DNA from 2 places in the Mesorhizobium sp. L103C105A0 genome. Region 1 is predicted to be linked to the other one. Evidence: predicted binding sites of a transcription regulator. Region 1 holds the regulator's gene; the other holds the start of a gene.
What was found. Region 1 encodes LexA, which represses DNA repair genes until DNA is damaged. Its sites were predicted from a motif close to TGTTCNNNNTGTGTTCNG; they were not measured.
Positions count from the first base shown of each region.

Region 2: the regulator LexA is predicted to act here: its motif matches at 5,188-5,205, upstream of X727_RS142475 (putative DNA modification/repair radical SAM protein).

Region 1 covers NZ_AYXF01000003.1:99,103-114,643, forward strand. Annotated here, with positions in the region: gene secG (preprotein translocase subunit SecG) at 192-680, opposite strand; gene tpiA (triose-phosphate isomerase) at 877-1,647, opposite strand; gene X727_RS153635 (peptidyl-prolyl cis-trans isomerase) at 1,795-3,690, shown strand; gene trpD (anthranilate phosphoribosyltransferase) at 3,722-4,732, shown strand; gene trpC (indole-3-glycerol phosphate synthase TrpC) at 4,736-5,548, shown strand; gene moaC (cyclic pyranopterin monophosphate synthase MoaC) at 5,551-6,033, shown strand; gene glp (gephyrin-like molybdotransferase Glp) at 6,034-7,239, shown strand; gene X727_RS153610 (alpha/beta hydrolase) at 7,285-8,115, opposite strand; gene X727_RS153605 (AMP-binding protein) at 8,282-9,907, shown strand; gene kynA (tryptophan 2,3-dioxygenase) at 9,904-10,740, shown strand; gene kynU (kynureninase) at 10,846-12,093, opposite strand; gene X727_RS153590 (GntR family transcriptional regulator) at 12,261-13,025, shown strand; gene lexA (transcriptional repressor LexA) at 13,231-14,013, shown strand; gene X727_RS153580 (ComEC/Rec2 family competence protein) at 14,007-15,541, opposite strand, start outside.
Region 2 covers NZ_AYXF01000009.1:152,348-167,888, forward strand. Annotated here, with positions in the region: gene X727_RS142500 (GTP-binding protein) at 1-339, shown strand, start outside; gene X727_RS142495 (WD40 repeat domain-containing protein) at 588-1,562, shown strand; gene X727_RS142490 (hypothetical protein) at 1,564-2,016, opposite strand; gene X727_RS142485 (aspartate aminotransferase family protein) at 2,172-3,554, shown strand; gene X727_RS142480 (glutamine synthetase family protein) at 3,590-4,975, shown strand; gene X727_RS142475 (putative DNA modification/repair radical SAM protein) at 5,207-6,442, shown strand; partial or broken gene X727_RS01000000164970 (UdgX family uracil-DNA binding protein) at 6,445-7,914, shown strand; gene X727_RS142470 (glycerate kinase) at 8,010-9,290, opposite strand; gene X727_RS142465 (heme-degrading domain-containing protein) at 9,458-9,964, opposite strand; gene guaD (guanine deaminase) at 10,275-11,591, opposite strand; gene X727_RS142455 (urate hydroxylase PuuD) at 11,594-12,811, opposite strand; gene X727_RS142450 (LysR family transcriptional regulator) at 12,947-13,867, shown strand; gene X727_RS142445 (LLM class flavin-dependent oxidoreductase) at 13,975-14,916, shown strand; gene X727_RS142440 (LLM class flavin-dependent oxidoreductase) at 14,913-15,541, shown strand, end outside.

The sequences.
Region 1 (15,541 bases):
CGATCGTTCAATGCTTGTTGCCCACGGCGTCGCCCGGCGCCCCCCAAGGGCGCAGAAAGTGCCGCCGGCAATCTATAATCGAAGTGGCGTACGGGCCTCAAGCACGGGGTGCGGTCGAATCTTCGTGATCGTGTGCCATTTGCCGCGACTGTGTTGAAACAACAACAGATCGCGGCATCCGACCCTACCGACTACTGGTTCGGAACCTGCGGCGTGACCGGCAAGGTAACGCCATTGGTAGCCGGCGGCGCAGCCGAATCGGTTGCAGGTGGCGTCGCCGGAGATGGAGCCGTCGCCGGGGCCGTGGTGGCGGGCGGCGTGGTGGCGGCGCCGTTGGCCGCGGGCGCGGCCGGTGCGGTGTTGCCCGAAGGCGGCGTCGGCGCCGTCGTGCCGGGCAACTGATTGAGCACGCCGTTGCCGCTGTCGGCCGGCACGCGGTCGAGAATGTCGATCGGTTTTTCGCCATAGCGGGCAACGATCGAGAGTGTCAGCGACGTCACGAAGAAGGCCGCGGCCAGGATCGCCGTCGCCCGCGTCAGCGCATTGGCGGCGCCACGCGCGGTCATGAAACCGGAACCGCCGCCAATGCCGAGACCACCGCCTTCGGAGCGTTGCAGCAGCACCACGCCGACAAGGGCGAGCACGACCATGAGGTGGATGACGATCAGTACGGTTTCCATATTTTATCCTGGCAAGCCCTGCCGCTCCCTGGCGATCAGGGCCGGTGATTTGGAGGCGGCTCCATACAATGCTTTAACGGCATTTCCAAGCCCGTGGCCGGAATATGGGAAGCAATGCGCCCTTTGCAACGATTTCCGCCGAACTGCTGCGTTCATAAGTCGATGACGGAACTGGTCGGCAACGAAATTCCGGGGCCTACGCGATATTCTGGTATGCCTCGGCGATGGCGAGAAAGTCGGACGCCTTCAAGCTGGCGCCGCCAACCAGCGCGCCGTCGACGTTTTTGACGCCCAGCAGTTCGACCGCGTTGGACGCCTTGACCGAGCCGCCATAGAGGATGCGCATCTTGCCGGCCACGGCTGCGCCGAGCGCTTCCGCCAGTTTTTGGCGGATATTCGCGTGCGCCTCCGCCACGTCTTCGGCGGTCGGCGTCAGGCCGGTGCCGATAGCCCATACCGGCTCGTAGGCGATAACGGTGTTGGCGGGCGTTGCGCTCGGTGGCACCGAGCCGGCGACCTGCCGCGACAACACGTCGAGTGCTGTGCCCGCTTCGCGCTCGGCCTTGGTCTCGCCGATGCAGATGATGGCGACGAGCCCTGCCCGCCACGCCGCCGAGGCCTTGGCGAGGACGATGGCATCGTCCTCGCTGCGCTGTTCGCGGCACTCGGAATGGCCGACAATGACGTGGCTGGCGCCCGCATCCTTCAGCATCTCGGCTGAGACACAGCCGGTGAAGGCGCCGCTTTCCTTGATGTGGCAGTCCTCGCCACCGGCCCGCACCGGCGTGCGCGACAGGATTTCGACGGCGCGCGACAGCAAGGTCGCCGGCACGCAGACCAATGCTTCGGTCTCTGCGTCGAGCCCGCTCATGAAGCCGTTGCCGATCATCCTGAGCTCGTTCAGCGAAGCGCTGGTGCCGTTCATTTTCCAGTTGCCGGCAACGAGCGGTCGAATTCCTGGCGTCATGGGGATCTGGTTCTCCGGGCGACATTGGGGTCTCGCCCTCCCTATCAAAATCAGGCCACAAAGCAATCGACAGTGAGCCGGAAGGGCGCTATTGCGCTTGTTTCAGACTCGGGCGCACGCAAAACTGCGCAAAAATCGGAAGTAACAATGCTTGGTATATTGAGAAGCGCGGCAGGGACCTGGGTCGCGAAAGCCCTGCTATCGCTGCTGGTGTTGAGTTTCCTTGCTTGGGGCGTCACCACGCGGATGACGGGCGGCTTCCTGGCTGGCCATCATGCGGTGATCACCGCCGGCAGCACCACCGTCTCGATCACCGAGTACCGCCTCGCCTATGATCGCCAGATCGCTATGCTGCAGCAGCAGATCGGCCAACGCATCAGCCGCGACCAGGCCAAGGCCTATGGCATCGACAACCAGGTGCTGGCTCAGTTGGTGTCCGGCGCCGTCCTCGACGAACAGGCGCGCAAGCTCGGGCTTGGCTTCTCCAAGGACAGGCTGGCCGAACTGACGCGGCAGGAACCCGCCTTCCAGGGCCCGAATGGCCAGTTCGACCGCCGGCTGTTCGAATCCCGGCTGCGCGAACTGGGAATGCGGCCGGAGGATTATCTGAAGAACCGGGCTCAGGTGGCGGTGCGCCAGCAGATCGTCGAAGCGGTTTCGGACGGCCTCAAGGCTCCGGACACCTTCTTCAAGGCAGTTGCGCTCTATCGGGGCGAAGACCGCACCATCGACTATCTGATCTTGCCAAAGGCGTTGGTCGAACCGATCGAGGCCCCCTCCGACAGCGTGCTTCAGGCTTATTTCGAGTCCAACAAGAAAACCTACGCGGCGCCAGAATACCGCAAATTCTCCTATGTCCGGCTCGAGCCCGAAGACATCATGGATGTCAGCGCCGTGACCGACCAGCAGGTCAGCGACGACTACAACAAGAACAAGGGCCGCTACACCACGCCGGAAATGCGCACCATCGAACAGCTGGTGTTTCCTTCCGCGGACGCCGCCAAGGCGGCATCCGATTCGCTGAAGACGGGCGCCACTTTCGACAAGATCGTCACCGCGCAGGGCAAGACCCCGGCCGACACGCTGCTCGGCACGCTCTCCAAGGACAAGATCACCGACAAGGCGGTCGCCGATGCCGCATTCGCGCTAGCCGTCAACGAAGTCAGCCCGGTCGTCCAGGGCGCGTTCGGTCCGGTGCTTTTGCGCGTCACCGAGATCAAACCGGAAACGGTGAAGCCGCTGGCGGAAGTGTCAGACCAGATCCGCAAGGATCTGGCGCTTGGCGAAGCAAGCCGCATCCTGCTCGACGTGCACGACAATTACGAAGACACCCGCGCCGCCGGCAGCACGCTGGCCGAAGCCGCCGCCAAACTGAAGCTCAAGGACGTCACCGTCGAGGCCATCGACCGCACCGGCCTCAGGCCGGACGGGACCATCATCAAGGACCTGCCGGCATCGCCGGACCTCATCAAGGCGGTGTTCGAGGCCGAGCCCAACACCGAGAATCAAGCCCTGACCACGCCTAACAACGGCTTCGTGTTCTATGAACTGACATCGATCACGCCGGCTCGCGACCGCACGCTGGACGAAGTCCGCCAGCGCGTGGTGGCGGACTGGACGACAGAGGAAACGACCAAGCGGCTGACCGCGAAAGCAGACGAACTCGACAAGCGCCTCAAGGCTGGCACCACACTCGACGTCATCGCCGGCGAACTGAAGCTTGAAAAGCAGACCAAGCGCGGCGTGAAGCGCGAGGCCGACGATGTCGATTTCGGCAAGGAGGGTGCTGCTGCGATGTTCGGCGTCGGCGAAGGCGGCACCGGGCTGATCCCCTCGCCCACCGGCGACGGCCAGATCCTGTTCAAGGTCGCCGAAGTGTTCGAGCCGGCCGGAGCCGACGCCAGCTCGGTACCCGACGATGCGCAAAAATCCTTCACGCAAGGCATGTCCGACGATCTGCTCGACCAGCTGGTGGCGCAGTTGCAGACGCAGTACGCCGTCAGCGTCGACCAGGCCGCCGTTGCCCAAGCCCTCGCCCAATGAATGGCCTTAGCCCAATGAACGTCTTGGCCCAATGAGCGCCCTGAAGACCCATATCGCGAAGGTCGCCACGGGAACCGGGCTTACCTTCGAGGAAGCGCGCGAAGCTTTCGACATCATCATGTCTGGCGACGCGACGCCGGGCCAGATCGGCGGCTTCCTGATGGCGTTGCGCGTGCGCGGGGAGACCGTGAGCGAGATTTCCGGCGCCGTCGCCACCATGCGTGCCAAGATGCTGCGCGTCGAAGCTCCTGAGGGCGCCATCGACATTGTCGGCACGGGCGGCGACAATTCGCATTCAGTCAACATCTCGACCGCTTCGGCCTTCGTCATTGCCGGCTGCGGCGTGCCGGTCGCCAAGCACGGCAATCGCGGCCTGTCGTCGCTGACGGGCGCCGCCGATGTGCTGGTCGCGCTCGGCGTCAAGATCGATATCCCGCCAGAGGTGATCGGCCGCTGCATCCAGGAGGCCGGCGTCGGCTTCATGTTCGCGCCGGCGCACCACCCGGCGATGAAGCATGTCGGCCCGACCCGCGTCGAGCTCGGCACGCGCACCATCTTCAACCTGCTCGGACCGCTGTCCAATCCGGCCGGCGTCAGCAGGCAGATGGTCGGCGTGTTCCTGCCGGAATGGATCGTGCCGGTGGCCGAGACATTGAAGGCGTTGGGCACCGAGCATGCCTGGGTGGTCCATGGGGATGGCTATGACGAAATCACCACCACCGGCGAAACGCAGGTGGCGGAATTGGCCGGCGGCGAGATCCGCCATTTCACGCTCACCCCGGAAGCCGTCGGCCTGCAGCGCCACACCAAGGACGAGTTGCGCGGCGGCGACGCCGCCTACAATGCCACGGCGTTGCGCGACATGCTGAGAGGTGCTGCCGGGGCCTATCGCGATACGGTGCTGATGAACGCCGGCGCCGGCATGGTGGTGGCCGGCAAGGCGACGACGCTTGCCGACGGCATGGCCGCGGCCACACAGGCCATTGACAGCGGCCGGGCGCTGGGCGTGCTCGACAGGCTGGTCGAGATTTCGAACGGATGAGCCGTGGCTGACATTCTGCGCAAGATCGAGGCCTACAAGCGGGACGAGATCGCGGCGGCGAAGGCGCGTATACCGTTGGCCGAGATCAAGGCGCGAGCCAAGGATGCCGACGCACCGCGTGGCTTTCTGAGGGCGCTTGAGGCGAAGCGCAGATCGGGCAGCTTCGGCCTGATCGCCGAGATCAAAAAGGCAAGCCCATCCAAAGGCTTGATCCGCGCCGATTTCGACCCGCCCGCACTGGCGCAGGCCTATGAGAAAGGCGGTGCCGCCTGTCTTTCGGTGCTGACCGATGCGCCATCCTTCCAGGGCGCGCCGGAATTTCTCATCAGTGCACGGAAGGCAGTGTCCCTGCCCGCGCTGCGCAAGGATTTCCTGTTCGACCCTTATCAAGTCTACGAGGCTCGCGCATGGGGCGCCGATGCCATCCTGATCATCATGGCCAGCGTCGATGATGCCTTGGCGAGCGAATTGGAAGCGACCGCGTTCGAACTCGGCATGGACGCGCTGATCGAGGTGCATGACGAGGCCGAGACGCAGCGCGCGGTAAAACTCTCGTCGCAGCTGATCGGCATCAACAACCGCAATCTCAGAACATTCGAGACCAGCCTCGAGACCTCGGAACGGCTGGCATCGATGGTGCCGGGCGGCCGATTGCTGGTCAGCGAGAGCGGAATTTTCACCCACGACGATTGCTTCAGGATGCAAAAGACCGGCATCAGCACCTTCCTCGTCGGCGAGAGCCTGATGCGGCAAGAGGATGTCGCTGCGGCAACGCGGCTGCTTTTGACAGGCAAGGCGAAAGCAGAGGCCATCTGAGGATGGCAGCCGCCCTCACCCATCTCGGCGCCAAGGGCGAGGCCAACATGGTCGATGTCGGCGAGAAGGCGGAGACGACGCGCACGGCGGTCGCCGAGGGCTTTGTCTCGATGCGGGCCGAAACCCTGAAGATGATCCTCGACGGCGACGCCAAGAAGGGCGATGTGCTGGGTACCGCGCGCATTGCCGGCATCATGGCGGCCAAGAAGACGCATGAGCTGATTCCGCTCTGCCATCCGCTGCTTTTGACCAAGGTGTCGGTCGACATCGAACCGGACACCACGCTGCCCGGCCTTAGGGTCACCGCGCTCGCCCGCGTCACCGGCAAGACCGGGGTCGAGATGGAGGCGCTGACCGCGGCATCTGTCGCGTGCCTGACCATTTACGACATGGCCAAGGCGGTCGACCGCGCCATGGTGATTTCCGGTATACAGCTGGTGGAAAAGACCGGCGGCAAGTCCGGCGACTACAAGGCGGGTTCGTAAATGGCGCTGGTTCCGGTCGCCGAGGCGCTTCAACGCCTACTCGACGGCGCTGTGGCGTTGCCCGGTGAAAGGGTCGCGCTGGCGGATGCGGCCGGCCGGGTGCTGGCGGAGCCGGTCGTGGCGCTGCGTACCCAGCCGCCTTTCAATGCATCTGCCATGGACGGCTATGCCGCACGGGCGCAGGATGTGGCGTCGGCCCCGGCGCGGCTTTCGGTGATCGGAATGGCGCCCGCAGGGCGAGGCTTTGACGGCACAGTGGGTAAATCCGAGGCCGTGCGCGTCTTCACCGGCGCGCCGCTGCCTGAAGGCGCAGACACGATCGTCATCCAGGAAAATGTTCGCGATCTCGGCGGTGGCCGGATCGAGGTCACCGAACCGACGGCGAAGAACCGCAACATCCGCCGCCTTGGACTGGATTTTGCCCAAGGCGACGTGCTGCTGGAGAAAGGCCGCGTGCTCGATCCGGCTGCATTGTCGCTGGCGGCGTCGGCCAATCATCCCCGGTTGAACGTGGTGCAACGGCCGCTGGTCGCCATCATCGCCACCGGCGACGAATTGCTGCCACCGGGCAGCGAACCTGGCCCCGCCCAGATCATCTCGTCCAACGCCTATGGCGTCGCTGCTGTGGCGCAGTCGGTCGGCGCTCGCGCGCTCGATCTCGGTATAGCGGCCGATCGCAAGGAAGCGATCGCGGCGCTGGTGAAAAAGGCGGTCGATGCGAAAGCCGACGTCATCGTCACGCTCGGCGGCGCCTCGGTCGGCGACCATGATCTCGTTCATGACGTGCTGACCGGCGAAGGCATGAACCTCGACTTCTGGAAGCTCGCCATGCGCCCGGGCAAGCCGCTGATGTTCGGGCGGCTGGGCGATATCAGGTGCATCGGCCTGCCCGGCAATCCGGTGGCGAGCCTGGTCTGCTCGCAATTGTTCCTGAAGCCGCTATTGGCGCAGCTCGGCGGCCGTCCCCACCGGCAGGACATCCGCCAGGCTCAGCTTGGCGCCGCGATGCCGGCCAATGATCTAAGGCAAGACTATGTGCGCGCCGTGGTCCGGGAAGAAGCCGGCGCATTGGTGGCGACACCATTCGGCATCCAGGATTCCTCGATGCTGAGAATGCTGGCCGACGCCAACGGCCTGATCGTGCGCGAGCCCTTCGCTCCGGCGGCAGAAGCAGGCGCTGCTTGCAGCGTTCTGATGTTGCGCTGAAGGTCGCGGATCCAAGCCGTTAATTCCAAGAGATAAGACTGGTTGTTACTCCGCCAGCAATGTCCGCGTCAGCGGATGTGTCGGATCGGCAAGCCCGTCGACGATGCTGAAATGATGCCGGTCCGGCTCGACCACTGTGCTGGTCGTGGCGCCGAGGCCGATCCAGATGTTGGCAAGCAGCGCATTCTGGCGCAGGAACTCCGCCCGCTCGCCGCCGCCGGCCCAGCAGGTGATGCGCGCGCCCTGCATGGGGCGCAGCAGAACCGGGCTTTCGGCCAGTGCTTCCGCTTCATCGATGGCCAGTGTCGCGTTCATCCCCGTCCGCATGATTGGCCGCAGGTCATGGACGCCGGAGATCGAGACGACATTGCGCACGCGGCCCGCCACATCGGCGGCCAGGGGTGTCGTTGTCGTCACCATCCTGGAGGCGAGATGGCCGCCGGCGGAATGCCCGGTCAGGATCACCGGCCCGCCGACCATCGTCGCCGCCTTGCCGATCGCCGCCGCGATTTCCCTAACGATGCCGGAAATGCGTATGTCGGGACAAAGCGTGTAAGTCGGCATTGCCACGGCAAAGCCATTGGCAACCGCGCCGTTGGCCAGATGCGACCATGGCTTGTTGTCGAACGCCTTCCAGTAACCGCCATGGATGAAGACGACGAGCCCTTTGGGCATGACATCGGGAAGGAACAGATCGAGCCTGTTGCGCGGGCTGTCGCCATAGGCGATGTCGAGCTTGGCCCGACCGGACGCCGACATTGTGTCGCGAAAAGCCTGTGCCGGTGTGTCCCACGCGGCCGGCCAGCGATTGCTGCCGGCAATGTTGTCGCCGTTGGCGTAGGCATTGTCCCAATCGGCAACACGATGTTGGAGCATCTGCATCCCTCCCGGATGGCTTCAGTTCAGTCGACAGGAATGGCCGCCGAACAGGGCGGCGTCAATGCTGCGACCTAAAAACATTTTAGGCTTGAAACAAATTTCGACTGGTGCGATCCTGCGCCTTGTTCAGCCATGGGCGCGAGGCAGACAGGGGCAGCCGAAAATGCTTGGGCCATCAGCGCATATCGACACATTCACGCGCGACAACCTGCCGCCGCCGGAGCAATGGCCGGAGTTTTTGCTCGACGGCTTCGACTATCCCGACCACATAAATGCCGGCGTCGAATTGACCGACAGGCTGGTCGAAAAAGGGTTCGGCGACCACACCGCGCTGATCGGCAATGGCCGCCGCCGCACCTACAAGGAACTGTCCGACTGGACCAACAGGCTCGCCCATGCCCTGGTCGAGAATTATGGCGTCAAGCCGGGCAACCGGGTGCTGATCCGCTCGGCCAACAACCCGGCCATGGTCGCCTGTTGGCTGGCCGCCACCAAGGTTGGCGCGGTGGTCGTCAACACCATGCCGATGCTGCGCGCCGGCGAACTCGCCAAGATCGTCGACAAGGCGGAAATCACGGTTGCGCTTTGCGATACAAGGCTGATGGACGAGATGACCGCCTGCGCCAAGGGCAGTGCGTATCTCAAGCAGGTCATTGGCTTCGACGGCACGGCCAACCATGACGCGGAACTCGACCGCGCCGCCCTCGACAAGCCGGTCACCTTCACTGCCGTCAACACCGGCCGCGACGATGTCGCCCTGCTCGGCTTCACCTCCGGCACCACCGGCGTGCCGAAGGCGACGATGCATTTCCACCGCGACCTGCTGATCGTCGCCGACGCCTATGCCCGCGAAATCCTGGAGGTGACGCCCGACGACATCTTCGTCGGCTCCCCGCCCCTTGCCTTTACCTTCGGTCTTGGCGGGCTCGCCATCTTCCCGCTGCGTTTCGGCGCCGCGGCGACGTTGCTGGAACAGGCGACGCCACCCAACATGATCCACATCATCGAGACCTACAAAGCGACCATTTCCTTCACCGCTCCAACCGCCTATCGGGCCATGCTCAAGGCCATGGATCAAGGCGCTGACCTGTCCTCGCTGCGCGTCGCGGTTTCGGCGGGCGAGACGCTGCCGGCGCCTGTCTTCGAGGAATGGACTGAGAAGACCGGCAAGCCGATCCTCGATGGGATCGGCGCCACCGAGATGCTGCATATCTTCATCTCCAACCGCTTCGACGACATGAAGCCGGCCTCCACAGGCAAACCCGTCGGCGGCTATCAGGCACGCATCGTCGATGACGAGATGCGGGAGTTGCCGCGCGGCTCTACTGGCCGGCTGGCGGTGCGCGGCCCGACCGGCTGCCGCTACATGGCCGATGCCAGGCAAAAGGACTATGTCCGCGACGGCTGGAATCTCACCGGCGATACGTTCACGCAGGACGAGGATGGCTTCTTCCACTTCGCCGCGCGTTCCGACGACATGATCGTCAGCGCCGGCTACAACATCGCCGGCCCCGAGGTCGAAGCGGCGCTGCTCTCGCATCCCGACGTCGCCGAATGCGCGGTGACCGGCGCCGAGGACGGTGAACGCGGCCAGATCGTCGAGGCGCATATCGTGCTTGTGCAAGGTGTTTCGCCGGACGCATTGACCGTCAAACGCCTGCAGGACCACGTCAAGGCAACGATCGCGCCCTACAAATATCCGCGTTCGGTGAAGTTCATCGACGCCTTGCCCAAAACCCAGACCGGCAAGATCCAGCGCTTCCGGTTGCGCGCGGAGAAGAGCAATTGATTAAGCCGCACGATCCGGCGTCCGATGGCGCGCAGATGTCGTTCAAGGAGCGGATGTCCTACAGCGACTATCTGCAGCTGGACAAGGTGCTCGATGCGCAGGCGCCGCTGTCTTCGGCCCATGACGAGATGCTGTTCATCATCCAGCATCAGACATCGGAATTGTGGATGAAGCTCGCTTTACACGAGATCGGCGCCGCGATCCGCTCTATCCGCGCCGACCGCCTCGAACCGAGCTTCAAGATGCTGTCTCGCGTCGCGCGCATCTTCGAGCAGCTCAACAATGCCTGGGACGTGCTGCGCACGATGACGCCAAGCGAATACACCGAGTTTCGCGACGCGCTCGGCCAATCCTCGGGCTTCCAGTCGTGGCAGTACCGCGCTATCGAGTTCATGGCCGGCAACCGCAACCTTGCCATGCTCGGGCCGCACAAGCACCGGCCCGACCTTACGGACAGGCTGGAAGCCATCCTGGCCACGCCGTCGCTCTATGATGAGGCGCTTCTGCTTTTGGCGCGCAATGGCTTCGACATCGGCGCCGACGCCAGTCGCACGGACTGGCGCGAGACGCGCGTCGAGAACGAAGAAGTGCTGGCTGCCTGGCAAACCGTCTACCGCGACCCGCAGCGCTACTGGATGCTCTACGAACTGGCCGAGAAGCTGGTCGACTTCGAGGATTATTTCCGCCGCTGGCGCTTCAACCACGTCACCACGGTCGAGCGCATCATCGGCTTGAAGCGCGGCACGGGCGGCACCTCAGGCGCCTCCTATCTGAAGAAGATGCTGGAGGTCGTGCTGTTTCCGGAGCTCTGGACGGTCCGCACCCGGCTCTAGAGCATTTCACCGTTTAACGGAAACGGCGAAATGCTCTAGCTCTTTGGTTGACGCAATTTCGGACGGAAAACCGCTTCACACTTTTCCTGAAATTGCTCTATTTTCTCACGTAACCGCGGTCTTCACCGCGAAGCGGGCGTCCTGCCAGGCGCCGGTGCGCAGAATATCCTCCAGGACTTCGACCGCCTGCCAGACATCGCCATATCCGACATAGAGCGGCGTGAAGCCGAAACGGATGGTCGACGGCGCCCGGAAATCGCCGATCACGCCGCGCTCGATCAGCGCGCGCATCACCTGATAGCCATGCGGATGGAGGAACGACACCTGGCTGCCGCGCTGGCTGCCGTCGCGAGGACTTTCCAGTTCAAGCCCGTAGGCGCCGCATCTGGCTTCGACGAGCTGGATAAACAGGTCGGTCAGCGCGATGCTTTTTCTGCGCACCGCCGCCATATCGATGTCGTTCCAGATATCGAGCGCGCCCTTGAGCGCCCGCATCGACAGCACCGGCTGCGTTCCGCACAGGAAGCGGCGAATGCCGCTGCCGACGGCAAAGCCCTGCTCGAAGGCAAAGGGCCGCGCATGGCCCCACCAGCCGCTGAGCGGCTGGTGGGCATCGTCATGGTGGCGCTCGGCCGCGTAGATGAAGGCTGGCGAGCCCGGGCCGCCATTGAGGTATTTGTAGGTGCAGCCGACGGCGAAATCGGCATTGGCACGGTCGAGTTCGACCGGCAAGGCGCCGGCGGTGTGGCAGAGATCCCAGATGATCAGCGCGCCGGCGTCATGTGCCTTGCGCGTCAGCGCCGCCATGTCGCGCAACTGGCCGGATTTGTAGTTGACGTGGTTGACCAGGATGACGGCAACGCTGTCGTCGATCAGGTCCTCGATTGCGGCCGCGTCGACGCCCTCCAGCCGCAGCCGCGTTCCCGGCCGGGTCGAGGCGACGCCTTCGGCCATGTAGAGGTCGGTCGGGAAACTGTCGCCCTCGGCAACGATGACCGACCGATTCGGCCGCATGCCGAGCGCGGCGTGCAGCAACTTGTAGATGTTGATCGAGGTTGTGTCGCAGACCACCGTCTGCCCGTCAGCCGCGCCGATCAGTCGTCCGAGCTGATCTCCCAGTTCCACCGGCATGTTGAACCAGCCAGCGGTGTTCCAGGCGCGAATGAGGTCGTGCGCCCATTCCTGCGTGGCGGCCTGCTGCAATTCGCTGAAGACGGCTGGTGACGCGGCACCCAGCGAATTGCCGTCGAGATAAATTACGCCTTGCGGCAAGACAAAGCGTTCGCGCATGGAGCGCAGCGGATCGGCGGCATCCATTGCTTCGATTGTAGCGAGATCGGGTGTCGTGCTCATGATCCGGCGCCCCTCCATGGACAAACGCGCGCGGCGGAGCCTGCCGCCCAAACATGCCGGCGATCTTGAGTGGTCGCCCTTGAACTGTCAAACATTATATATAATTCACCCATTGAAAGGCTTTGATATATAATGATCCGCCGAGCGTTTATGACTGATGGATCACGATGCTGGATGACGAGCAGACCTCGAAGACGGAAGTGGCCTATCGCCTGCTCAGGCGCGATATTCTTGCGACCCGGCTGGCGCCTGCCGCGCCGTTGAAGCTGAGCACGTTGCGCAACACCTACGGCATCGGCTGGACGCCGTTGCGCGAAGCGCTGTCGCGGCTGGAGGCGGAACGGCTTGTGACCGCCATCAGCAACCGCGGGTTTGCGGTCGCTCCCGTCTCTCGGGCGGAGCTCGAGGATCTGGCGCGTGCGCGGCTGGTGGTCGAACTGCCCCTGCTGGTGGAATCGATCGAGAAAGGCGACCGTGAGTGGGAAGACGCGGTCGTTGCCGCCCACTATCGTCTCTCACGGTGCGGGTCTGTTCTCGACGATCCATCGGATGATGCGGTCGACGCGTGGTACGAAAAACACGATGCCTTCCATGCGGCGCTGCTCAGTGCCGCGACATCCAGCTGGCTGCTGCGCTTCAATGCAACGATTTCCGACCAATTGCATCGCCATCACCGCTTTCTGGGTCTGGCCCCCACGCTGCGCGCCGCCGCCGGCCGCACGGATGGGCACCGGAAGGCCGTGGCGGCCCTGCGCGACGCCGTGGCGATCGAACACCATACCGCCCTGATGGAAGCGGCCCTCGATCGCGACGTCGAACGTGCGAAAACTCTGATGACCGCTCACATCGGCTCCACGCTGCAGGTCTATGCCCAGAGCGAACCCGGCGCGGATGCTGCGCAGCCCCGTCCGAAAGGGAAGCGGCGATCGTAACCGACGACGCAGGGCACTTTGTCTTCGTTTCACCCCGTTGCTGGCAACTGGGCGCAGGCGGCGCTCGCAGCGCCGAACGTTACGCTGAACAAAACGTCAACACATTCATTAAACTTTAAAAGGTTGCGGAACACAACTGGAACAGATAGTGTTTGTTCTGGGTTTGTTTTTTCCGATTCTGGTTTCAGAACCCTTGGGGGCCGCGATGCTGACGCGCAAACAACATGAGCTTCTGATGTTCATCCATGAACGCCTGAAGGAGAGCGGAATCCCGCCGTCCTTCGACGAGATGAAGGAAGCGCTCGACCTCGCCTCCAAGTCCGGCATCCACCGACTGATCACAGCGCTTGAGGAGCGCGGTTTCATTCGCCGGCTGCCGAACCGGGCGCGCGCGCTGGAAGTGCTGCGGCTACCCGACTCGATCGCACCAGGCCTCAATGCGGCGAGGAAGTTTTCGCCGAGCGTCATTCAGGGCAGTCTTGGTCAAACCGGCCAAGGGCAAGGCGGCCAGGGACAAGGCGCGATGGGCCAAGGCGGTCTCGGCCGCCAGATCAAGCCGGGCTCGCCGTCGCGTTCGATGTCGGCCGGCAATGACGATGCCGTTTCCGCGATTTCAATCCCGGTTATGGGACGCATCGCCGCCGGCGTGCCGATCGACGCCATCCAGCATCAGACCCATTCGATCTCGGTGCCGCCCGACATGATCATGGGCGGCGAACACTACGCGCTCGAGGTTAAGGGCGATTCGATGATCGAGGCCGGCATTTTCGATGGCGACACGGTCATCATCCGCAATGCCGACACAGCCAGCCCCGGCGAGATCGTGGTGGCGTTGGTCGACGATGAGGAAGCGACCCTGAAACGCTTCCGCCGCAAGGGCGCCTCGATCGCCCTGGAAGCCGCCAACCCGGCCTACGAGACCCGCATTTTTGGACCGGACAGGGTGAAGGTGCAGGGCAAGCTTGTCGGATTGATCCGGCGCTACTGAGCCGGCTTGGGTTTGTACTTTTCACGCTGGTTGTAAGGCGGCAGGCCGCGCGCTTCGCGGGAGAAGCGGCGTTGCTCGTGCCAGGGGCGATACGGCTTGTCGACGGCGAAGCGGATGGTTGGCGCTGCCGCTGCCGATTGCGGATCGAAGAAGACGGCGGCGCTGCCGTCGCGGGCCAGCTGTTTCTTAGTCACGACCAGCACCAGCGGGTCGCGGCACGGATTGTAGGCGGTGGCGTCATCGATGACGATCAGGCTCGCGAAGGCACAGGCCGGCCGCGCCGTCTTGCGGTCTTTCGCAAGCGCTACAATGGCTCCGGAAGGGTGCCGGGCGATACAGAGATCGCCGGTGCAATAGAAGGGCGAGCCGGGCGGCAGATCGAGCGGATCGAGATCGAACCGCGTATCTGTTGCCTCGAAAATCTCAGGTGGGATAATGGTTTCGGCCCGCAGCGCCCGTTTCCAATTGTCCGTGGTGAATTCGTTGGAGCGTTCGCGGTTGAGGGCGAGTTCGCCGCCACCGATCGGCATGGCCACCAGATGCGCATCCTCGGATATGAGCACGTCGGGCGTAAGCACCTGCGGCACCGTCAACAGGCCGGCCAGCGCGAAAGGCACGGCCGCCAACCTGAGCCAGGTGGTGGCCATGGTGGCGATGACGAGGGCGACCGCCACCAACAGCACCGAGCGGATGGAGATCAGCCCGACGGCGTCGACCGGCGAGCGCTCGGAAATCCAGGCCGATATAGCGATCATCGCCATCAGACCCTTGCCCATCACATAGAGGAACGGCCCGTCGGCGCCGAACGGCATCGCCAGTGCGCTGAGCACGGCAAAGGGCATGACGATCAACGAAACAATCGGCATCACGGCCAGATTGGCGATCAGGCTGAGCGGCGACACACGCTGAAAATGCCAGATGGCGAACAGCAAGGTTGCACTGCCGGCGATGATCGAGGTCATGGCGAGGCCGCCCATGGCCAGCGCGAACTTTCGCGACAGGAAGCCGACGAAGGAGCGCTTTGCCGGCGGCGTTCTCACCTTGTCGGCGCGGTAATCGGCCCAGCCGGCATAGGCGCCGACAAGGGCGGCGGTGGCGGCAAACGACATCTGGAAGCTGGGACCGACCACCTCGTGCGGCGACACCAGGATGACGGCGATGGCGGAGATCGCCAGATTGCGCATGGTGAGTGCGGCGCGATCAAACAGCACGGCGACAAGCATGACCGCCAGCATGATGAAGCTGCGCTCGGCGGCAACCACGACGCCTGAAATAACGAGATAGGCGGCGATCGAGACAAGCGCTGCCGCGGCCGCATATTTCTTCACCGGCCGGCGCGAAGAGAAATCGGGAAACAGCGCAAAGGCGCCACGCAGCAACGCCATGATGGTGCCGGCAACCAGCGCCATGTGCAGGCCGGAGATGGAGATGATGTGGTAGATGCCGGTGCGCCGCATCGCTTCGTTGACCTCGTTCGGGATGCCAGCGCGCACCCCGACAATCAACGCCGCGGCAATCTCGCCTTCGG
Region 2 (15,541 bases), on a different contig from region 1:
CATCATCATCACGATCACGCGCATCCCTCCGACATCCATGACGTGACCGTGCAGTCGGTGTCGCTGCGCGGCGGCGAGATGGACCCGAAGAAATTCTTCCCGTGGATCGAGAAGATCACTCAGATGGAAGGTCCCAACATCCTGCGGCTGAAAGGCATCATCGCGCTCAAGGGCGACGACGAGCGCTATGTCATCCAAGGCGTGCACATGATCATCGAAGGCGACCACCAGCGCGCCTGGAAAGACGGCGAAAAGCATGAGAGCCGGCTGGTGTTCATCGGCCGCGAGCTTGACGCCGAACGGCTGAAGAAGAGCTTTGACGCCTGCCAGGCGGCTTGATTTCCGGACTCTATGGCGCTAGCGCTGCCCGCTCTTCCTTCTCCCCTTGTGGGAGTAGGTGGCCTCGCGAAGCGAGGTCGGATGAGGGGTGCTCCAGCTCGGCACCGACGGCGATCCGTCCAACACCCCTCATCCGTCTCGGCGCTGCGCGCCGATCCACCTTCTCCCACAAAGGGGAAGGTTGACGCCAGGCCTGGCCGCCTCAATGGCTTCCCGGGAGTGGTGACAGCTTCATTGGAATGGTCCTGATGCCCACAGTTGCTCCCCTCGACCTGGAAGGTCACTGCCTTGCCGCCGTCTTCCTCGACAACGTGCCGCATTATGCGCTGGCCGATGGGACAGTTCATAGGCTCGACAACGGCCACAAGACAATTCAGGCCAATGACGGCCTGCTCTCCACGTTCCATGACGCCGCCAACGACCGCCTGATCACCGGCGGCGAGGACGGCAAGATTTTTGCTGTCACCGCAGGTGGCACCGTCGGCGAATTGGCGAGCGCCGGCAAGAAGTGGATCACCAGCGTCGCCGCCGGGCCGCAAGGCGCTATCGCCTATGCCACAGGCAAGACTGCGTTCGTGCGCTTTGCCGACGGCAAGACCAAAGAGTTTGCCCATCCGCGTTCGGTCGAGGGGCTGGCCTTCTCCCCCAAGGGCATACGCTTCGGCGTCGCCCGCTACAATGGCGCGACGCTGCATTTCCCGGCCGCCGACGGCAAGCCGGTGGAGCTGGAATGGGCCGGTGCCCATACCGGCGTCACCTTCTCGCCGGATGGCGCCTTCCTCGTCACCACCATGCAGGAAAACGCGCTGCATGGCTGGAAGCTCGCCGACGGCAAGCACATGCGCATGACCGGCTATCCCGGCAAGGTCAAAAGCCTGTCGTGGAGCGTGAAGGGCAAATGGCTGGCGAGTTCCGGCGCGCCGGCGGCGATCGTCTGGCCGTTTTCGGGCAAGGACGGCCCGATGGGCAAGGCGCCGCTGGAGCTCGGCACGCGCGGCAACGCCATGGTGACATCGGTTGCCTGCCATCCGAGCCAGGATGTCGTCGCCGTCGGCTATGATGACGGCATGGTCATGGCGGTGCGCTTTACCGATGCCAAAGAGGTGCTGTTGCGCCGCCCGGGCAAGGGCGCCATCACCGCGATGATGTGGGATAAGGAAGAGCGCCGGGTCGCCTTCGGCAGTGCCGCCGGCGACTGCGGCGTCATCGATATCTCGGCGTGACCTATTCGGCTCCGCACGACACCTTGCCGGTCAATTCTTTCGGCTTGCCGTCCTGTTCCGTGTCGGCGGCGTTGTCGTAGACGGCAAGCGTGTACCGGCCGTCATAGACGCCCTCGTCACTGGTCTTGGTCAGGATCGTCAGTTCGACAGAGTTGAATTTATCTCCGAGCTGATGCTCGTGGTAGACGTTCAGCCGCAACTCCTTGTCGTCCAGCCAGTACTGGGTGAGGTCGGAATCCTCGAAGACGGTCTTGCGCAGACTGTCGCCTTCCGGCCGGCCAAGTATCTCGAGATCGCCGCGAAAATTGAAGGTCGGGCCGCCCATACCTCTGGTGACCCCGGCGCCGACCTCGAATTGCACCGCTTTGTCATCGACGGAACACCAGACGCCGCCCGATGCGGAAGCCGCAGCGGCCGACAAGAGTAGCGCAATAGCGCAGATGATCGTCCGCATTTTTCTCCCCAAACCACAGACCCGATCGCATTGGCGCCCGACTGCGCCGGAAGGTCAAGTCTGCCGAACTTGCTGCTGACCCAATGCAGCGCACCAACACGGCCAATTGCGGTTGCCGTCGCCAATTGGGTAGTGTGCCGGCCGAGAGGGATTTCATGCACAGCACGAACAGTTCAAAGGCGTCCATTGGCGGTATCAGCCGTGACCGCATCGCTGCATTGCGGACAAGCGAGGCGAACACCTTCCGCAAGGCGCGGCCGAAATCGCAGGCCAAGGTCGGTAACGGCCTGCCAGGCTTCTTCGGCGGTGTGCCGATGCACTGGATGAACGACTGGCCGACGCCATTCCCGATCCTGGTCGAAAGCGCCAAGGGCGCCGCCATCACGGATATCGACGGCAACAGGCTGGACGATTTCTGCCTCGGTGACACCGGCTCGATGTTCGGCCATTCGCCGCCGCCGGTGGCGCGCGCCATCCGCCGCCAGGCCGGGCGCGGCCTGACCTATATGCTGCCTTCGGAAGATGCGCTGGCCATCGGGCCGCTGCTCACTCAGCGTTTCGGTCTGCCGTTCTGGCAGATCGCCACCACCGCCACCGACGCCAACCGCTTCGCGCTGCGCGTCGCCCGCGCCGTCACCGGCCGCGAAAAGATACTGGTCTTCAACGGCTGCTATCACGGCTCGGTCGACGAGACGATGGTCCGGATGGTCGACGGCAAGCCCGTGAATCGGCCGGGGCTGGCGGGTGAGTTTCGCGACCTGACCAAGACGGCGAAGGTCATTGAATTCAACGATGTCGCCGCGCTGCAAGCAGCGCTCAAGGACAAGGATGGCGCCTGCGTCATTGCTGAGCCGGTGCTGACCAATTCCTGCATGGTGCTGCCCGATCCGGGTTTTCACGACGCCTTGCGCAAACTGACGCGCGCGGCCGGAACGCTGCTTCTGATAGACGAGACGCACACGATTTCGACTGGACCCGGCGGCTACACCAGGAAATTCGGGCTGCAGCCCGACCTGTTCGTGCTGGGCAAGCCGATCGCCGGCGGAGTGCCGGCAAGCGTGTGGGGCATGAGCGACGAGGTCGCCTCGCGCTATGCCGACTACAATCGAACCAAGGAGCCGGGCTATTCCGGCATGGGCACGACGCTGTCGGCGAACCCGCTGCAGTTCGCAGCCATGCGCGCAACGCTCGAAGAGGTGATGACGCAGGAGAATTATGCCCGGATGGATCGCCTCGCCCTGCGGCTCGATGCCGGGCTGACCGGCGTCATCGATCGCTACAATCTGCCCTGGCATGTCGCCCGCGTCGGCGCCCGCGTCGAGTTCATCTGCGCCCCTGGCCCGCTCAGGAACGGCGCCGAAGCCGAGACTGCCCATGCGCCGGAGCTTGAGGCGGCTATCCATGTCGCGCTGGTCAACCAGGGCGTGCTGATCGCGCCCTTTCACAACATGATGCTGATCTCACCGGCCACCACCGGCGCCCAGGTCAACCGGCTGATCACCGCCTTCGCCACGGTTGCGGCAAGGCTGACGGCATGAGACAAGCTGCCAAGCCAAACTCGAGTACACTAATCATGACTTCACCTTCGGGCTCGACGCCCGCCGAGGCGCAAGCCTTTCTCGACGCCCATCCCGAAATCGAAGCCTTCGATATCGTCTTGACCGACGCCAACGGGGTCGGCCGCGGCAAGATCGTGCGCCGGCATGAGCTGAAAAGCATCTTCGAGGGCGGCCGCCACATGCCGATCTCGATCCTCGGCCTCGACATCACCGGCGAGGATGTGCACGAAACCGGGCTGATCTGGACGACTGGAGACGGCGATCTCAGGGCATGGCCGATCCCCGGCACGCTGGTGCCGCTTTACGGCACGAACCCGCCGCGCGGCCAGTTGCTGATGGCGATGTACCATCTCGAGGGACAGCCTATGTCGTCGGACCCACGGCTGGCGCTGGCCAGGCAGGTCGACATCTTGGCGGCCAAGGGCCTCTATCCCGCCGGCGCCTTCGAACTCGAATTTTTCCTGCTTGCCAATGAGCGTGACGCCGACGGCAAGGTAAAACCGGCGGACGCCGTGCTCGACGGCCGCCGCTCGGCCAAGACGGAAGTCTATTCCGTCGACCATCTGCACGGCATGGAGCCGTTGTTTTCCGACATCTATGCCGCGGCTAAGGCGCAAGGCATTCCGGCCGAAACGGTGATTTCGGAATACGCGCCCGGCCAGTACGAGCTGACGCTGAATTACCGCAAGGATGTCATGCGGGCGGCCGACGACCTCGTCATGTTGAAGCGGCTGGTGCGGGCGCAGGCGCGCCGCCATGGTGTTACCGCCTGCTTCATGGCCAAGCCGATCGAAAAATATGCCGGCTCCGGCATGCATTTCCATGTTTCGCTGCAGGACAAGAACGGCCGCAACGTTTTTGCCGAAGCCGGCGGCGAAAGCTGGTCGCTGCCGCTGCTGCAGGGGCTCGGCGGGCTGATCCAGACCATGGCCGAATCGATGCTGGTGTTTGCGCCGCACGCCAATTCCTGGCGGCGCTTCGTCTCGCAGTCCTATGCGCCGGTGGCGCCGACCTGGGGCGTCAACAACCGTTCGGTGGCGCTGCGCGTGCCGGCCGGCGACGCCAAGAACCGGCGCATCGAGCACCGGCCGTCGGGCGTCGACGCCAATCCCTACCTGATCGCGGCAACGGTGCTGGCCGGCATCATCAAGGGTCTGGACGAAGGCCTCGACCCCGGCCCTGAAACCACTGGGAATGGCTATGAAGCCGCTGTCACGCGCACGACCATGCCGGTCGACTGGCGCGCCGCGATCGAGGCGGCGCGGGCCTCGAGCTTCCTGAAAGAGGCGCTTGGCGAGGATCTGCATCGCACCTTCGTGGCGATCAAGCAGTCGGAGTATCTGCGCGTCGCGCGTACGGTGAGCGAGCTGGACTACCACCTCTACCTGCACGAGGTCTGAGAGACCGTTTCGAAATTCTACTCCGGCGGCCATCGATGGTGGTTTCTGCGCTTCCGATGCTCACGGACCAAATGTCCGCTGCGCTTCGGTTCTCGAAACCACCACCATATGACTCGCCAGAGCGAATTTCGAAACGGTCTCTGATTGCCCTGACGGCGGGCGGCGATCACTTTTTCGCCGCCTGCATCAAATGAGGTGGCGCTGCAGCCTTCAAGAACATATCATGAACAGATGAGCGCGCCCACCGTCCGTGAAAAGCTGGCAATCCTGTCTGACGCCGCCAAATACGACGCCTCCTGTGCTTCGTCCGGCTCGGCGAAGAAGGATTCGCTCCAATCCGGCGGTATCGGCTCCACAGAAGGCATGGGCATCTGCCATTCCTACGCGCCGGATGGCCGCTGCATTTCGCTCCTGAAAATCCTGCTCACCAATTTCTGCATTTACGATTGCAGCTACTGCATCAACCGCTCGTCATCGAATGTGCGCCGCGCCCGCTTTAGCATCGACGAGGTGGTGCAGCTGACCATGGACTTTTATCGGCGCAACTACATCGAAGGCCTGTTCCTGTCCTCCGGCGTCATCCGTTCGCCCGACGAGACCATGGCCGAAATGGTGGAAGTGGCGCGGCGGCTGCGGCTGGACGAAAAATTCTCCGGCTATATTCATCTGAAGACCATTCCGGAAAGCTCGGCCGAACTGGTCGAGCAGGCCGGGCTCTACGCCGATCGGCTGTCTATCAACGTCGAACTGCCGACCGATGAGGGCGTCAAGAAACTGGCGCCGGAGAAGAAGCCGGAAACGATCCGGCTTTCCATGGCGAACCTGCGCCGGAAGATGGAGGAAAAAGCCGAGCCGACGCTGAGGACCAAGAAGCGCGAACGCTTTGCGCCCGGAGGTCAGTCGACGCAGATGATTGTCGGCGCCGACAAAACATCCGACGACGGCATTTTGCACACCAGCGCGCGGCTCTATGGCAGCTATCACCTGCGGCGCGTCTATTATTCCGCCTTCAGCCCGATCCCGGATTCGTCATCGTCGCTGCCGCTGCAAAAACCGCCGCTGATGCGCGAGCACCGGCTCTATCAGGCCGACTGGCTGATGCGTTTCTACGGCTTTTCGCAGCCGGAAATCCTCGCCGGCAGCAGCGACGGCATGCTCGATCTCGCCATTGACCCCAAGCTCGCCTGGGCTTTGCGCAATCGGGCGAGGTTTCCCGTCGACATCAACCGCGCCGACCGCGAAGCGCTGCTGCGGGTTCCGGGTCTGGGCACCAAGGTGGTGGCGAAGATCCTTGAAACCCGCCGCCACCGACGCATGCGGCTGGAAGATGTCGGACGGATCTGCCATTCGATCGCCAAGCTGAGGCCCTTCATCATCGCCGAAGGCTGGTCGCCGGGCGGACTCACCGACAAGACAGGCCTGCGCGACACGATCGTAAAGTCCTGCGAACAACTGTCGCTGTTTTGACCATGCAGCCGGCTCAGCTCGACCTTGCCCGATACACTGTCCGGCTAGCGAGCCAGACCGATTTCGCCGGTTGGCGCGATGCGGCACGGCGTCTGGCGCTGAATGAGGTCCGGCCTGAGGATATTAGTTGGGGTGTCGGGTCCGACGCCAATGATCCTCAAGATGCCTTGCCGGCGGTGCCAGAGGGCGCGCAGCTTACCGTCCCGCGCGAGTTCATCGCCCATGCCGAAACCGCCTTCTGCCACTCCGACCCCGGCCGGTTTGCCTTTCTCTACTGGATGCTTTGGCGCCTGCGCACCGAGCCGAAACTGCTGGCGATCGCATCCGATCCCGACACCAGGCGGCTCGAAGCCATGGAAAAGGCGGTGCGGCGCGACAGCCATAAGATGCATGCCTTCGTACGCTTCCGGAAGATCGGCGACGGCGAGAACGAGCGCTACGTCGCCTAGTTCGAGCCGGAGCATTTCATTGTCGAGCGCAACGCGGATTTCTTCGTCCGGCGGTTCACCGGCATGCGCTGGACCATTCTGACGCCCTATGCCTCCGCCGACTGGAACGGCGAAAGGCTGGCGATCGGGCCGGGTGCGGCCAAGGGCGATGCACCCGATCAGGACGACACCGAGGCGTTGTGGCGGACCTATTTCGAAAACATCTTCAACCCGGCGCGGCTCAAGGTGAAGGCGATGCAGAAGGAGATGCCGAAGAAATATTGGCGGAACCTTCCCGAGGCCTCGCTCATTCCAGATCTGATCGCAGGAGCGGACGAGGCCGCCAGGGATATGATTGCCAGACTGCCGACAACGCCGGCGCCGCACCACGCCAAGCTGCAGGCAAGACATTGGCCGAAGCCCGAGCCGGCCGAGGCGCCGGATGAAGACGATGCCAAGACGATTTCCGATTTGCGCGAGGCTGCAAAGGGTTGTCGTCGCTGCCCGCTCTGGCGCGACGCGACACAGACCGTGTTCGGCGAGGGGCCGGATGACGCCAAAGTGGTCTTCGTCGGCGAACAACCTGGCGATCAGGAAGATCTCGCCGGCAAACCTTTTGTCGGGCCAGCGGGCAAAGTGTTCGATGCGATTCTCGATGACGCAGGCGTCGACCGGCAAAAAGTCTACGTCACCAACGCCGTCAAGCACTTCAAGTTCGAGCCGCGCGGCAAGCGCCGCATCCACTCGAAGCCAAATACCGGCGAAGTCCAGGCCTGCCGCTGGTGGATCGGCCGGGAGCTTGAGCTGATCAAGCCGGACCTCGCCGTGGCGCTTGGGGCAACGGCGGCGTTGTCGCTGCTGGGCAAGGCCATTGCCGTGACGAAAATGCGCGGCCAGTTGATCGAACGCGAGGATGGCTTGCGCGTGTTCATCACCATCCACCCCTCCTTTATCCTGCGCATTCACGAGCCGACGGACAAGGAGGCTGAGCGCGAGCGGTTCCTAAAGGATATGAAAGAGGTGAAGCGGCTGATGGGGTCGTGAGATGAGCGAAAGCCTCAGCGACGAAGCTGAGTTGCTTCAGCCAATCACCTACGGTCGTGAATCCAACGTTGGAAACTTCGGCCGCCACGGCCGAATTAACTGATCAGGATTGCCCTCAGATCATTCACATTCGTACCCGTCGGCCCCGGCACGAACAGATCGCCGATCGCGTTGAACGCCGTCCAGGCATTGTTGCCGGCCAGCATCGCCTTGGCGTCGACGCCGGCGGCACGCATGCGCGAGACGGTCGAGCCATCGGCAAAGGCGCCGGCATTGTCTTCCGAGCCATCGATGCCGTCGGTATCGGCGGCCAGTGCATGAATACCTTCCGCGCCGCTGATGCCGATGGCAAAGGCGAGCAGGAATTCGGAGTTGCGGCCGCCCTTGCCCCTTTTTCCGTCAACAGGGGCCCGCAAGGTCACGGTCGTCTCGCCGCCGGACAGGATCAGCACCGGCTTTTTGAACGGCCGGTTGCGCGTCGCCACTTCGCGCGCAATGGCTGCATGCACGCCACCGACCTCGCGCGCCTCGCCCTCGATGGAATCGGAGAGGATGACGGCTTCGATGCCCTGCCGTTTTGCCTCAGCGGCTGCCGCTTCCAGCGACACGCCAGCCGAGGCGATCAGGTGCACTTCATTGCGTGAAAAGCGCTGGTCATCCAGATCTGGCGCATCGGCCTCTGGCGAGTTGATGTGCGCCATGACGGCGTCGGGCAGTTTCATGCCGTAGGCCGCTATCGAGGCCAGCGCATCGGCGCGGTTGCCGGAGTCGGGCACGGTCGGGCCGGAGGCCACCAGCGCCGGGTTGTCGCCGGGAATGTCAGAGACAACCAGTGATACCAGTTTGGCCGGCCAGGCGGCAGCTGCCAGCCGGCCGCCCTTGATGGTCGAGAGATGCTTGCGGATTGTGTTCATCGCCGCGATCGGCGCGCCGGAGGCAAGCAGCGCCTCGTTGACGGCGATTTCGTCGGCGAGCGTCAGGCCGGCGGCAGGCGACGGCAGCAGCGCCGATCCTCCGCCCGATATCAGCGCCACTACCAGGTCGTCCGCAGTCAGCCCTTGCACCTTTTCGAGCAGGCGCCGCGACGCCTCAAGACCGGCAGCGTCCGGTACCGGATGTGCCGCCTCGATGATTTCGATGCGCTCGCATCTGGCGCCATAGCCGTAGCGGGTGACGACCAGCCCTTCGATTGGGCCATCCCACACCTTCTCGAACGCGGCCGCCATCTGCGCCGAGCCCTTGCCGGCGCCAATGACAATGGTACGGCCCTTGGGCCTGGCCGGCAGATGATCCCTGATGGTCCGTTCAGGATCGGCAGCGGCAACAGCGGCATTGAAGATCGAGATGAGAAAGGATTTGGGATCGAGCACGGTTATCCTTGGCCGTAACTGGCGGTTTTCAAAATGAGCAAACGTTGGCGCTGCCCCTCACCCTCACCCCGTGAAAGACGGGGAGAGGGGATCGCCAGCGCTCGAGCTTGTCCTTTCTCCCGTCACTATACGGGGAGAAGGTGCCGGCAGGCGGATGAGGGGCAGCGCCAACGTCACGATTTACCTTCCGGCGGCAGCGCCAATTGTGTCCGATCGAGGCCGAGATGATCGCACAGTGCATCGACGACGACGCCATGATCCTGGCGTTCCGGCAGGCCGGAGACGGCGATGACGCCAATGACGCCGGCACCCTTTACAGTCACCGGAAACCCGCCGCCGGCCAGTACGTAATCAGCAATATCCAGCCCCTCGCCGACCTTGAAGGTGCGGTCCGGTCGCTGCTGTTCCAGCACCAGACGATAGGTGCTCCTGAGGTAGCGCTTGACCACATTGATCTTGCGTCGTGCCCAGTCGGGGTTGGAGGCGTTTGAACCGGGCATCGCGGCATAAAACAGCGGCCGATCCCACAGCCTGATATCGACAATGATGGGCAGCTTTTCGGCCAGCGCCCGCTCGCGGATCGCCGCGCCGACCTTGAAGGCGACGGCCTCGTCGAAGGCCGGGAAGACCAGCGTCTCTTCCTGTTTCTGGATCAGAGCGATGTCGTCCGCGGCGGCCATTTTTGTTCTCCGAAATCGTCACAAATCGTGTGTACGACAAGCTCCGCCCGGTCAAGGTCTCGTCGCGGTGGTGGTCTTGCCCCGCCAGGGTCGCCCCCCACTCCTTCGAGCTTCTCTCGACACCTCTCCCCCGATCGACGGGGTAGAGGAAGGGCGCCAAGCTGTCCGAACCGGCGCCCGTCCTCCGAAGCAAAGGCTCCCTTCCTCACCCTCGGAGGGGGATAGGTGGCGCCGCGAAGCGGCGACGGAGTGGGGGAACCACTTGGCAACCAGGCGCAATCATCATCTTGTCCCGCGCGGATGATGGGTCCTAACCGGCGATTATATCACTCTTGGCAGGCCGCCCCGCGACATAGACCTCGCGCACCGCGCGGTCGTCGCCCAGCGTCTGCAGCAGGAACAGCTCCTCCGCCAGCGTCTCCACAGTCTCCATCCTCAGCCGCATCGCCGGTGTGGCGCGGGCGTCGAGCACGGTGATATCCGCGTCGGTGCCTTCATCCAGCGTGCCGACCTTCTCCGCCATAGACAGCGCCTCGGCATTGCCACGCGTTAATTGCCAGAAGGACTGGAACGGGTTCAGCTTTTCGCCAGTCAGCGCGATCACCTTGTAGCCCTCGTCCATGGTGCGCAGCATCGAATAGTTGGTGCCGCCGCCGACATCGCTGGCCGCGGCGATGCGCAGCGGCTTGTCGCGGCGCCGAAAGCGCTGGTAATCGAACAGGCCGGAGCCGAGGAACAGGTTCGAGGTCGGGCAGAACACCGCCACCGAGCCTGAGTCCGACAGCGCATCGGCCTCGCGTTCCGAGAGATGGATGCAGTGGCCGAACAGGCTCTTTGGCCCCAGCAGGCCATACTGCTCGTAGACATCGGTGTAGTCGCGCGCCTGCGGATAGAGTTTTTGCGTGAAGGCGATTTCGGCGTGGTTTTCCGACAGATGCGTCTGCATATGCAGATCGGGATGCTCGCGGCAGAGCGCGCCCGACATCTCCAACTGTTCGGGCGAAGAGGTGATGGCGAAGCGCGGCGTGATCGCATAAAGCTGGCGGCCCTTGCCGTGCCATTCCGCAATCAGCGCCTTGGTGTCGTCATAGCCCGATTGCGGTGTGTCGAGCACGCCTGCCGGCGCGTTGCGGTCCATCATCACCTTGCCGGCAATGTTGAGCATGCCGCGCGCGTGCGATTCGGCAAAGAACGCCTCGGCCGAGGCCTTGTGCACCGAGCAATACGCGGCGACCGTCGTCGTGCCGTGGCGCACCATTTCATCCAAAAACAGCCGCGCGATGCGGCGGCCGTGCTGGGCATTTGCGAATTTGGTCTCTTCGGGAAAGGTGTAGGTGTTCAGCCAGTCGAGCAGTTCGGCGCCATAGGAGGCGATGACCTGCATCTGCGGAAAATGCGCGTGCGCGTCGATGAAGCCTGGCAGCAACAGATGCGGCCGATGATCGATCTTTTTCGCACCGTCGCCAGCCTGCCTTTCCACATCAGCGTAGGCGCCGGCGGCAACGATTCGGCCATCGCGGATCAGCAGGCCGCCATCCTCCTCATAGCGCCAGGCGGCATGGTCGGTGATGGCTTCGGGCAAGCGCAAAAAGCTCAGCGTGCGGCCGCGCAGAAGTGTCGAAGTCATGCTTATTTCCCTGCGCCTTCGAACCAGGCGACCAGCAGCGCCCGTTCCTTGTCGCTGATCTGGGTGACGTTGGCGGGCGGCATGGCGTGGCTGCGCCCGGCCTGCAAATAGATTTCACGCGCATGCTCGGCAATGCCGGCGTCGGTGTCGAGCATCACGCCCTTCGGCGCATGGTAGATGCCTTCATAGACCGGCTCGGCCGTATGGCACATCGAGCAGCGGCCAAGCACGGTGTCGCGCACCGCCGGGAAATGCGACGAGGCGATATAGACTTCGGCCGCGGCGGATGCCTTGGGCTCGCCGGTCAGTATTTTCGGCGCTGTCGACAGCCACATGATGATGACGAATAGCACCGCAGCCGCCATCCAGGTCCAGTGGGGGTTGCCGGCACGCTTATGCACGGTGTTGAAATAGTGCCGGATCAAGACGCCGATGATGAACACCAGCGAGGCGATGACCCAGTTGAACTCCGTCGCAAACGCCAGCGGATAGTGGTTCGACAGCATCAGGAACAGCACGGGCAGCGTCAGGTAATTGTTGTGCAGCGAGCGCTGCTTGGCGATCTTGCCGTATTTCGGGTCGGGCTTGCGGCCGGCAATCAGGTCGGCGACGACGATCTTCTGGTTTGGAATGATCACCATGAAGACATTGGCCGACATGATCGTGGCGGTGATGGCGCCGAGATGCAGGAAAGCGGCGCGGCCGGTGAACAGATGCGTCAGCCCCCAGGCGATGAACACCAGCACGCCATAGAGCACCAGCATCAGTCCGGTGTCACTTTTGCCGAGCGGCGACCGGCAGAGCAGATCGTAGACAACCCAGCCGACGCCGATCGTCGCCATCGACAGCAGGATGCCCACGGGAACCGACATGGACAGAACATTGGGGTCGATCAGGAACAAATCGGCGCCGGCATAGTAGACCACGCACAGCATGGCGAAGCCGGACAACCATGTGGCGTAGGATTCCCACTTGAACCAGGTCAGGTGTTCCGGCATTTCGGCCGGCGCCACCAGATATTTCTGGACGTGGTAGAAGCCGCCGCCATGCACCTGCCATTCCTCGCCGAATGCGCCGGCCGGCATGCCGGGGCGCTGGCGCAGCCCAAGGTCGAGCGCGACGAAATAGAAGGACGAGCCGATCCAGGCGATGCCGGTGACGACGTGCAGCCAGCGCACGGCGAAACTCAGCCAGTCCCAGAAAATCGCGAAATCCATCATTTGAAATCGTCCCTGCCGATCGGCTGACTTTACGGTGTCGGGCGCAAACGAAAAGAGGCGAGGTGTACGATGACTTTCAAAAAAAAATGGAAAATACTAGGCTGACCACGTACGCCGCCACATAAAGAGCCACGAATGGCCTATCTCGACAACATCGCCGTCTTCGTCCGCGTCGTCGAGCTTGGCAATCTCTCGGCGGCAGGCCGCGACATGCGCATTTCGCCGGCGGTCGCCTCCAACCGCATCAAGGAGCTGGAAAAACACCTCGGCGTGCGGCTGTTCAACCGCACCACACGGCAATTGATGCCGACGGAGCATGGCACGGTGTTCTACTCCGGCGCCAAGCAGGTGCTGGAGGCGATCACCGAGGCGGAAGCCGCGGTCTCGGCTCTTTCCGGCCAACCGCGCGGCACCATCAAGGTGACCGCACCGCTCGGCCTCGGACGGCGGCTGGTGGCGTCGGGCATTCCGGATTTCCACGACAAATACCCCGATATCGAGGTGCGGCTGAGGCTCTCCGACCACAATATCGACATCATGAAGGAAGGCATCGACGTCGCCTTCAAGCTCGGCATCATCGAGGATTCCAGCCTGCGGATGCGCGGCATCATGGAATGTGAACGCGTGCTGGTAGCGGCACCGAAATATCTCGAAGCGCGCGGCGAGCCGGTGGAGCCACAGGAGCTGATCGGCAAGAAGCACGACTGCCTGATGCTGCGCTATTCCGGGGCGCGCGAATATGTCTGGACGCTGCAGACGCCGTCCGGCCCGCAGAAATTCGAGGTGCACGGCCCCTACGACACCGACGATGGCGATGTGCTGACCGGCTGGGCGCTGTCGGGCCGCGGCATCATCAACAAGCCGCGGTTCGAAGTGGAACCTTTCATCCGCGACCGGCGGCTGCAGGTCATCCTGGCCAGCACACCGCCAACGCCGGTGCAGTTCGCCGCCGTCTATCCACACAAGAAGCTCCAGGATCCAAAGGTGCGGCTGCTGCTCGACTTCATGGCCGAGCGTTGCCAGCGGCTGATCAAGGATTTGCTGGCCGGCAAGTGAGGGGCTGTTGGCCCAGTCGCCAGGATTGTCTTACAAGCAGGTGACCTTAGGTTCGCATACGCCGCCCTATGATCGATGGTCCCATGCCGACTGACCAGCAAGCCACAATGCATCTTGCCGTTTCGCCCAACATTGCTTGCGGGCAGCCGCTCGGGTTTAGCGATCTGGCCGGCTTTGCCAAGCAAGCGGAAGCGGCGGGGCTGGACATGATTGTCCTCGATGATTCCGCGCCGAACAGCGCCGGGTCGAGTTCTTTCGAAGCGACGACCTTGCTGGCGGCGCTGGCGACGATGACAAGTCGGATCGGCCTTGTCGCTGCAGCCTCGACGGTCGCTCACCAGCCGTACAATCTGGCGCGCCGTTTTGCTTCGCTCGACATCATCAGCCATGGCCGCGCCGGCTGGCACGCGACCATGGCGCAGGCGCCAGGGGAAGCCGCCAATTTCAGCCGGCCGGATGGATTTTCCGACGATGTGTTCCGCCGCCGCACGCAGGAATACATCGGCATCGTTCAGCGCCTGTGGCAGGGCTGGGATGCCGACGCGCTGCTGTTCGACAAGATCGGCGGCCGCTTCCACGATCCCGAAAAAATGCACCTGCTCGACCACAAGGGCGAATTTTTCTCCGTGCGCGGGCCGCTGAACGTCGCGCGCTCGCCGCAGGATACGCCGGTGCTGGTGCTGTCCGGCCTGTCCGAGGCCGACCTGGATATGGCCGCCCGCACCGCCGATGTCGTCCTGCTGGACAGACCCACAAAGGACCCCAAGGCGCGCCATGACGATCTCAAGCGCCGCGTTGTGGCCTGCGGACGCGATCCGGGTGCGGTCAAGCTGCTGCTGAACGTTGGCGCAGATGTCGCTGCCAACGCGCTCGAAACATGGTTCAGCTCGCAAAGCTGCGACGGGTTCAACATCGCAATACCGCCTGCGGCGATTGACGGTTTCATCGGCCGCGTGCTGCCGGAATTGCAGCGCCGCGGCCTCATCCGCCCGGATTATCCCGGCACCACCTTGCGCTCTCATCTCAGACTTGCCGGAGGAGCGCAATGACCCGCCAGATGAAGCTTGGCGCCTTCCTGTGGGCGACGGGCCACCACATCGCCGCCTGGCGTCACCCCAAGGCGCATGTTACTGCAGGCATCGACATCGATCATTACATCCGGCTGGCGCGCACGGCGGAAGCGGCGAAGTTCGACATGGTGTTCTGCGAGGACGCCGCCGGTCTGCGCGAAGCCAATATCGGCATCGCCAGCCAGACCTCACGCTCGATCGGCTTCGAGCCGATCAGCCTGCTGTCCGCGCTCGCCGTGCAGACCAGCGGCATCGGCCTCGTTTCGACGGCGTCGACCAGCTACAACGAGCCCTACGGTCTGGCGCGCACCTTTCTGTCGCTCGATCATCTGAGTGGTGGCCGGGCTGGCTGGAACCTGGTGACGTTGGCCAGCCCCATCGAAGCCGCCAATTTCAGCGCGATGGGCCTGAAACCCCATGCCGACCGCTACGAGCGGGCGCGCGAATTCGCCGAGGTGGTATCAGGACTTTGGCAAGGCAGTGGCTTTCACGGTCACAACGGCCAGAGCTTTTCGGTGCGCGACCCGCTCGACCTGCCGCGCTCGCCGCAGGGCGCGCCGGTGATGGTGCAGGCCGGCGCCTCGGATGTCGGCCGCGACCTTGC